2 regions of the Streptomyces sp. NPDC101225 genome follow, and region 1 is predicted to be linked to the other one. Evidence: riboswitches for the same ligand, from Rfam matches in the RefSeq annotation. Region 1 holds a riboswitch; the other holds the start of a gene.
The links. Region 1 has a riboswitch for S-adenosylmethionine ahead of ACIRPX_RS12785 (aminotransferase class V-fold PLP-dependent enzyme). Riboswitches for the same ligand answer to the same signal wherever they lie in the genome.

Region 1 (4,344 bases):
GACTCCTGACCGGACCGGCCCCGCGTCACCCTCGGACGCGGGGCACCGGCGTCGTCAGACCGCCGGCACGCAGCGGCCGTCCTCCGTGCGGTACTGCCACTTCGCGCCCTCGCGCACCAGTTCCCGCACGGCCGTGACGAAGCGGTCCACGTGCTCGTCGGGAGTGCCGGCGCCGAAGCTGACCCGGACGGCGTTGAGGGACTTCTCGCCGGGCGCGGCCTCGGGGGCGCCGCACTCGCCCCGGGTCGTGGGGTCGCTGCCCAGGAGGGCGCGCAGCAGGGGGTGGGCGCAGAACAGGCCGTCGCGGACGCCGATGCCGTACTCGGCGGACAGGGCGGCCGCGAAGTGGGAGCTGTTCCAGCCCTCGACGACGAAGGAGATCACGCCGACCCGGGGCGCCTCGTCGCCGAAGAGGGAGAGGATCCTGACCTCCGGGACGTCGGCCAGACCCGCGCGGACCTTGCCGATCAGGTGCCGCTCGCGGGCGACCAGGGAGTCGAAGCCCGCCTCGGTCAGGGCCTTGCAGGCCGAGGCGATGGAGTGGGCGCCGATCACGTTGGGCGAGCCCGCCTCGTGGCGGGCGGCGCCGGCGTGCCACTCCACGTCCACTCCCCCGTCCTCCCGCCGTGCGACCTTGCGGCTGGCGCCGCCGCCCGCCAGGTACGGTTCCGCCGCACGCAGCCAGTCGGCGCGGCCGGCCAGCACGCCGGAACCGAAGGGCGCGTACAGCTTGTGCCCGGAGAAGGCGACCCAGTCGACGTCGAGGTCCTGTACGGACAGCGGGTGGTGCGGAGCCAGCTGCGCGGCGTCCAGCACGATCCGCGCACCGTGGGCGTGCGCGGCGGCGGCCAGCTCCCGCACCGGCCACAGCTCGCCGGTGACGTTGGAGGCGCCGGTGACGCAGACCAGCGCCGGACCGCGGGGGTCGCGGTCGGCGAGGGCGCGTGCCAGGGCCGCCACGGCCTGCTGCGGGGTGCGCGGCGCGTCCAGGTAGGTGACGCGGGCGTCCTGCCAGGGCAGCAGGCCGGCGTGGTGCTCGGTCTCGAAGACGAAGACCTGGCAGCCGGCGGGGAGCGCCCGGGCGAGCAGGTTCAGCGAGTCGGTCGTGGAGCGGGTGAAGACCAGCTGGTCGTCGGTGCGGCAGTCCAGGAACTCGGCGACCGTGCGGCGGGCGTTCTCGAACAGCTCGGTCGACAGCTGGGACAGGTACCCGGCACCGCGGTGGACGCTGCCGTAGTAGGGGGCGTAGGCCGCCACGTCGTCCCAGACGCGCTGCAGGGCCGGCGCGCTGGCGGCGTAGTCGAGCGCCGCGTAGCCGACCTCGCCGCCGGTGACGAGCGGAACGGTGACGTCCCGGCCCAGGACGGGCAGCGGGGCGCGGACGGACCGGGCCGCGGCGACGGTGGCGGCGGCGGTGGCGGCGGCGGTGGCGGCGGCGGTGGCGGTGGCGAGGGACATGGCGAACTCCTGTGAGGGGCAAGCGGATTCACCGTGCGAGCGGGTACGGCTCGAGCACGGGAAAAGGGGGAAAGGGGGTGTGCGGAGGCGGGGCTCGACGCCCTATCGCATTCGCTTGCTCACAGAGGGCTCCTCGACGACCAGGACCCCTGGTGTACGAGGGATCCGCGCTTGCCGTGGACCTCGCTGCCCACGGCCTGGTCCTCACCCGGGGCACCCCGCCACGGACGGAGGGTTGCCGGACAGTCGGCCGGGGCCTCATGACTGTCACTCATGACCTGGAAGGGAACGTACGTGACGTGATCGCGGTCCCGCAACCCGTGTCCGGATGCCGGGACCGCGATCCCGCTGCCGCTGCCGTTGCCGCTGAGGCTGTGAATTGCCGGGCGGCCCTACGCGTTGCTGGCCGCCACCCAGCGTTCCAGCGCCCGCTTGGCCGCGCCGGAGTCGATCGACTCCGCCGCCCTGGCCATCCCGGTCCGGATCTGCTCGGCGAGCGGAGCCGGACCCGGGTCGAGGGCCACCAGCGCGGCCGCCGAGTTCAGCAGCACGGCGTCCCGTACCGGCCCCTTTTCGCCGTCGAGGAGCCTGCGGGCCACCTCGGCGTTGTACGACGGGTCGCCGCCGCGCAGCGCCTCGACCGGCACCAGCTCGATGCCGACCTCCCGGGGGTCGAAGGTCTCCTCGGTGACCTTGCCGTCACGGACGATCCACACCCGGGAGGTGGCCGTGGTGGTCAGCTCGTCCAGTCCGTCGTCCCCGCGGAAGACCAGCGAGGAGTTGCCGCGCTCGGCGAAGACGCCCGCGACGACCGGTGCCATCCGCGGGTCGGCGACCCCGACCGCCTGGGCCCGCACCTGGGCGGGGTTGGTCAGCGGACCGAGGATGTTGAACACCGTGCGGATCGCCAGCTGGCCGCGCGCGGCGCCGGCGTGGCGCAGCGCCGGATGGAACTTGATGGCGAAGCAGAAGGTGATCCCGGCCTCCTGCGCCACCTCGGCCACCCGCCGCGGGGTCAGCTCCAGGTTGACGCCGAGCTTCTCCAGGACGTCCGAGGCACCGGAGGCCGAGGACGCGGCGCGGTTGCCGTGCTTGACGACCGTGGCCCCCGCGCCGGCCACGACGATCGCCGACATGGTGGAGAGGTTGACGGTCCTGGCGCCGTCGCCGCCGGTGCCGACGATGTCCACCGTCCGCCCGGGCACCTCGATCACGTTGGCGTGCTCGTACATCGTCCGGACGAGGCCGGTGATCTCCTCGACCGTCTCGCCCTTGGCCCGCAGGGCCACGACGAAGCCCGCGATCTGGGCGTCCGTCGCCTCGCCGCGCATGATCTGGTCCATCGCCCAGGCCGTCGCGTCGGCGCTCTGGTCGTGGCCGTACAGCAGGGCGTTCAGCACCTCGGGCCAGGAACGGCCCGCCGCGGTGTCGCCTCCAGCGGGGGTCACAGCGCTCATCAGGCCGCTCCTGGGTGTCGTAGAAGAGTGTGGTTCCACCCTATCCAGCCGGAAGGCATGGCGAAGGGCCCCGTCCGAACACCGGACAGGGCCCTTCGCGCGGCGTGGCGACGCCTCAGTGATCAGTGGTGGCCGTGGCCGCTCGTGATCTCCTTGTACTCCTCGACGGTCGGCTTCGAGATCTGGGCCTCGTCGCCGAAGTACGCCTCGCTGAGCTTGGCGCGCAGCTTCTCGGAGCCCTTCACCTTGCGCTCGACGCCGTTCTCGTCGGTCGTGGGACCGATCTCGAGCGGCTGGTACTGCTCGTGCGCCGTGAGGGTGTGCAGCGCGTCCTGGCTGAGCGGCTCGTGGACCTCGATGAACTCACCGTGCGGCAGGCGCTTGATGATGCCCGACTCGCGGCCGTGCAGCACCTTGTCCTTGTCGCGCCGCTGCAGACCCAGGCAGACCCGCTTGGTGGCGACGAACACGAGGACCGGCACCACGAAGAAGCCGACCCGCACGAACCAGGTGATGGCGTTGATCGACAGGTGGAAGTGCGTGGCCCACAGGTCGTTGCCGCCACCGATCATCAGCACGAAGTACCAGGAGACCCACGCGGCACCGAACGCGGTACGCGTCGGGGCGTTGCGCGGGCGGTCCAGGATGTGGTGCTCGCGCCGGTCGCCGGTGACCCAGGCCTCGACGAACGGGTAGACCGCGATCGCGACCAGGACCAGCGGGAAGATCACCAGCGGGATGAACACGCCCAGCACGAGCGTGTGGCCCCACGCGTTGATCTCCCAGCCCGGCATGACCCGGATCAGGCCCTCGGAGAAGCCCATGTACCAGTCGGGCTGGGCGCCGGTGGACACCTGGTCCGGACGGTAGGGGCCGATGGCCCAGATCGGGTTGATCGAGGCGATCGCCGAGATGGCCGCGATGACGCCGAAGACCAGGAAGAAGAAGCCTCCCGCCTTGGCCATGTAGACCGGCAGCAGCGGCATGCCCACGACGTTGTTGTTCGTCCGTCCGGGACCCGCGAACTGCGTGTGCTTGTGGTAGAAGACCAGGATCAGGTGGCCGACCAGCAGACCGAGCATGATGCCCGGCAGCAGCAGGATGTGGATCGAGTAGAAGCGGGCCACGAAGTCGCCGCCCGGGAACTGGCCGCCGAACAGGAACATCGACAGGTACGTGCCGACGATCGGCACGGACAGGATCGCGCCCTCCATGAAGCGGACACCGGTGCCGGAGAGCAGGTCGTCCGGGAGCGAGTAACCGGTGAAGCCGGTGAACATGCCCAGGACGAGCAGCAGGAAGCCGAACAGCCAGTTGACCTCACGCGGCTTGCGGAACGCGCCGGTGAAGAACACGCGCATCATGTGCACGAACATGCCCGCGAGGAAGATCAGCGCGGCCCAGTGGTGGATCTGCCGGATCAGCAGAC
Region 2 (4,344 bases), on a different contig from region 1:
CCTGCTCGAAACGCACGTCGTCGTCGTTCACGTACACGTTGACGAAGCGGCGCAGCTTGCCCTGGTCGTCGAGGACACGGGCGGCGATGCCCGTGTGGTTCTTCTCCAGGTCGGCGATGACCTCGGCGAGGGTCGCGCCTTCGGCGGCGACCTCGGCCTGCCCGCCGGTGTAGGTGCGCAGGATGGTGGGGATACGAACGTTGACGCTCACGTGGAACCTCCGGTCAGCTACGACGCCCGGTCAGGGGCGCGGGGAACTGCGCGACCAGCCCCTACCGGCCCGCAGACGAACAACTACCTCTTACGCGAGTCCGGCCTCGCGGAACGAGTCCAGCCGGGGACGGATGGTCGCCGTCAGCCCCGTCCCGGCCACCGCGTCCAGCGTCTTGAGCCCGTCACCGGTGTTGAGGACCACCGTGGTCAGGCCCGGGTCCAGCACACCGTTCTCGATGAGCTTCTTCGTCACGCCGACGGTCACGCCCCCGGCGGTCTCCGCGAAGATCCCCTCGGTCCGGGCCAGCAGCTTGATCGCGTCGACGACCTGCTCGTCGTTCACGTCCTCCACCGCACCACCGGTGCGCCGCGCGATGTCCAGCACGTACGGGCCGTCGGCGGGGTTGCCGATCGCCAGCGACTTGGCGATGGTGTTCGGCTTCTGCGGGCGGACCACGTCGTGCCCGGCCTTGTACGCCGCCGACACCGGCGAGCAGCCTTCGGCCTGGGCGCCGAAGATCTTGTACGGCCTGTCCTCGACGAGCCCGAGCCGGATCAGCTCCTGCAGGCCCTTGTCGATCTTCGTGAGCTGCGAGCCGGAGGCGATCGGGATCACCAGCTGGTCCGGCAGCCGCCAGCCGAGCTGCTCGCAGATCTCGTACGCCAGCGTCTTGGACCCCTCCGCGTAGTACGGCCGCAGGTTGACGTTCACGAAGCCCCAGCCCTCGCCGGCCGGGTCACCGATCAGCTCGGAGCAGAAACGGTTCACGTCGTCGTAGTTGCCCTCGATGCCCACGAGCTCGCCGCCGTAGACCGCCGCCATGACGACCTTGCCCTGCTCCAGGTCGTGCGGGATGAAGACGCACGAGCGGAAGCCGGCGCGGGCCGCCGCCGCGCCCACGGCACCGGCCAGGTTGCCGGTGGAGGAGCAGGACAGCGTGGTGAAGCCGAAGACGCGCGCCGCCTCCAGGGCCTGCGCGACCACGCGGTCCTTGAAGGAGTGCGTCGGGTTGCCGGAGTCGTCCTTGACGTACAGGCCGCCGCTCACGCCCAGCTCGCGGGCGAGGTTGTCGGCCTTGACGAGCTTGGTCCAGCCGGGGTTGATGTTCGGCTTGTCCGCCACGTCCGCCGGGACCGGCAGCAGGGGCGCGTAGCGCCAGATGTTCGCGGGGCCCGCCTCGATCCGCTTGCGCAGCTCCTCGGTGCCGTAGGCCGAGAAGTCGTACGCGATCTCGAGCGGGCCGAAACACTCCTCGCACGCGAAGACCGGTCCGAGAGGCACCCGGTGCCCGCACTCGCGGCAGCTCAGGGCGGCGGCGGGGCCGAGGTCGACGGTGGTGGAGTCGGTGGTGCTTGCAGCAGTCTGCGCAGCCATGGAGGCGAGGCCCTTTCTCCTCATCTTCCTCACGACGCATCTCGCCGTGAGACGGATTTGGCACCTTCCCTAGCCGGAGAGCCTCGCGGAACGATCAGCAGTGATCTACGAGTACCGGCTGGAGGGTTGCCGGGGCTTCATCGGGCCGTTTCCCTCTGCCCCTCTGGATGAGCTGTATGCGGTTGTGAACGGCGGTGACCCCGGACATGCGATGGTCATCGGCGTTGTTCAAGACTGTAACCGACGACCAGGACAGTTGAGAGAGCCGTCCGTAACGCGAGACAACAGTGAGGAGCCGCCGACCGTGCTGGAAGAAGTCGAGCGCTGGCTGCGCACCCGCTCCTGGTCCGTGGCCGACCGCCCGCTCCACGGGATACTGGCCGCCAAACAGCGCACGGGTCAGTCGGTCTCCGTCGTCCTGCCCGCGCTCAACGAGGAGGAGACGGTCGGCGAGATCGTCGCCGTCATCCGTCACGACCTCATGCAGCAGGTCCCGCTGGTCGACGAGATCGTCGTCGTCGACTCGGGGTCCACCGACCGCACCTCCGCGGTGGCCGCCGCGGCGGGCGCGCGGGTGGTGCACCGGGACGAGATCCTGCCGCGCATCCCGGCCGCGCCCGGCAAGGGCGAGGTCCTGTGGCGCTCCCTGCTCGTCACGGAGGGGGACGTCGTCTGCTTCATCGACGCCGATCTGAGGGAGTTCTCCTCCGACTTCGTCTCCGGGATCGTGGGCCCGCTGCTCACCGATCCGGAGGTCGATCTGGTCAAGGGCATGTACGACCGCCCGCTCGCGGGGGCGGCGGGCCAGGGCGGCCGGGTCACCGAGCTCATGGCGCGCCCCCTGCTGAACATGCACTGGCCGCAGCTGGCCGGTTTCGTGCAGCCGCTCGGCGGCGAGTACGCGGCCCGCCGCAGCCTCCTGGAGCAGCTGCCCTTCCCGGTCGGCTACGGCGTGGAGCTGGGCATGCTGGTCGACGCCCTGCACCTGGTGGGTCTCGACGCGCTCGCCCAGGTCGACGTCGGGGTGCGCAAGCACCGGCACCAGGACGGTCAGGCGCTGGGCCGTATGGCCGCCGCGATCTACCGCACGGCGCAGCTGAGGCTGGCCCGCGGGCATCTCGTGCGGCCGTCGCTGACCCAGTTCGAGCGCGGTGAGGACGGCTTCGAGCCACGGACCTACTCCGTGGACACCGAGGAACGCCCGCCGATGGCGGAGATCGCCGAGTACGCCGAGCGCCGGGTGGCCTGAGACCGCCGGTCACACGCCGTATACGGTCCACCCGCGAGGGGCAACCAAACGTTTGAGCGTTTACGGCCCTGGCTAGGTTGTGGCTTATGGCTTCCACGCACGGCGCTGCTCATCAGGTGCTGGTCGCGTCCAACCGCGGACCGGTCTCGTACAAGATGCAGGACGACGGCTCGCTGTCCCCCAGGCGGGGCGGCGGCGGGCTGGTCTCCGGCCTGTCCGCGATCGGGCCCGACGCGGGTGCCCTCTGGGTGTGCTCGGCCCTGTCCGACGGCGACCGCGAGGCGGTGCGGCGCGGGGTCGGCGAGGACGGCGTACGGATGCTGGACATCCCGGCCGCCGTGCACGCGGACGCGTACAACGGCATCGCGAACTCGGTGCTCTGGTTCGTCCACCACCTGCTGTACCAGACCCCGCTGGAGCCGGTCTTCGACGCGGAGTTCCGGCGCCGGTGGGCGTCGTACGAGACCTACAACCGCGCCTTCGCCGAGGCGCTCGCCGAGGAGGCCGCCGAGGGCGCGGCCGTACTGGTGCAGGACTACCACCTGTGCCTGGTGCCCGGGATGCTGCGCGAGCTGCGCCCGGACCTCAGGATCGGGCACTTCTCGCACACCCCGTGGGCGCCGGCGGAGTACTTCCGGCTGCTGCCGGACGACATCGCCGGGCAGGTGCTGCGCGGCATGCTGGGCGCCGACCGGCTCGGCTTCCTCACCCGGCGCTGGGCGGACGCGTTCACGGCGTGCTGCACGGAGCTGGTGGGCGGCCTCGGCGGCACCGAGGTCGGTGTGCACGGGCTCGGCGCGGACGCGGACTTCCTGCGCCGGCGCGCGCACGAGGCCGACGTGGCCGAGCGGATGACCGCGCTCAGGGCCGAGATCGGGGAGGGCCGCAGGACGGTCGTACGGGTCGACCGCACCGAGTTGTCGAAGAACATCGTGCGCGGGCTGCTGGCGTTCCGGCAGCTGCTCGACGACCGGCCCGAGTGGCGCGAGCGCGTCGTGCACGTGGCGTTCGCCTACCCCTCGCGCCAGGACCTCGCGGTGTACCGGGACTACACGGCCGAGGTGCAGCGGCTGGCCGAGGAGATCAACTCCCGCTACGGCACGCCCGGCTGGACCCCGGTGGTGCTGCACGTCAAGGACGACTTCGCGCGCTCGCTGGCCGCCTACCGGCTGGCCGACGTCGCCCTCGTCAACCCGATCCGGGACGGCATGAACCTCGTCGCCAAGGAGATGCCGGTGGTCTCCGACGAGGGGTGCGCGCTGGTGCTCTCCCGGGAGGCGGGCGCCCACGCGGAGCTGGGCGAGGACGCGATCACCGTGAACCCGTACGACGTCGTCGAGACGGCGAACGCGCTGCACGAGGCGCTGACCATGTCCGCCGGGGAGCGGGCCGAGCGCACGAAGCGGCTGGTGGCGGCGGCGACCGCGCTGCCGCCCGCGCAGTGGTTCCTGGACCAGCTGAACGCGCTGAGGGGTCAGGAGAGTTGAGCCGCCAGTCCGCGTAGCAG

Region 2: it holds a riboswitch for S-adenosylmethionine, as region 1 does, so the genes downstream of both, thrC (threonine synthase) here and ACIRPX_RS12785 (aminotransferase class V-fold PLP-dependent enzyme) in region 1, are expected to answer to the same signal.

What each region holds. Positions count from the first base shown of each region.
Region 1 covers NZ_JBIWOE010000007.1:110,216-114,559, forward strand. The annotation lists gene ACIRPX_RS12780 (Lrp/AsnC family transcriptional regulator) at 1-9, shown strand, start outside; gene ACIRPX_RS12785 (aminotransferase class V-fold PLP-dependent enzyme) at 55-1,458, opposite strand; SAM riboswitch class IV at 1,621-1,737, opposite strand; gene trpD (anthranilate phosphoribosyltransferase) at 1,851-2,915, opposite strand; gene ACIRPX_RS12795 (cytochrome bc complex cytochrome b subunit) at 3,038-4,344, opposite strand, start outside.
Region 2 covers NZ_JBIWOE010000027.1:101,098-105,441, reverse strand. The annotation lists gene ACIRPX_RS31080 (MoaD/ThiS family protein) at 1-211, opposite strand, end outside; gene thrC (threonine synthase) at 302-1,588, opposite strand; SAM riboswitch class I at 1,606-1,762, opposite strand; gene ACIRPX_RS31070 (glucosyl-3-phosphoglycerate synthase) at 1,893-2,837, shown strand; gene ACIRPX_RS31065 (trehalose-6-phosphate synthase) at 2,924-4,324, shown strand; gene otsB (trehalose-phosphatase) at 4,312-4,344, opposite strand, start outside.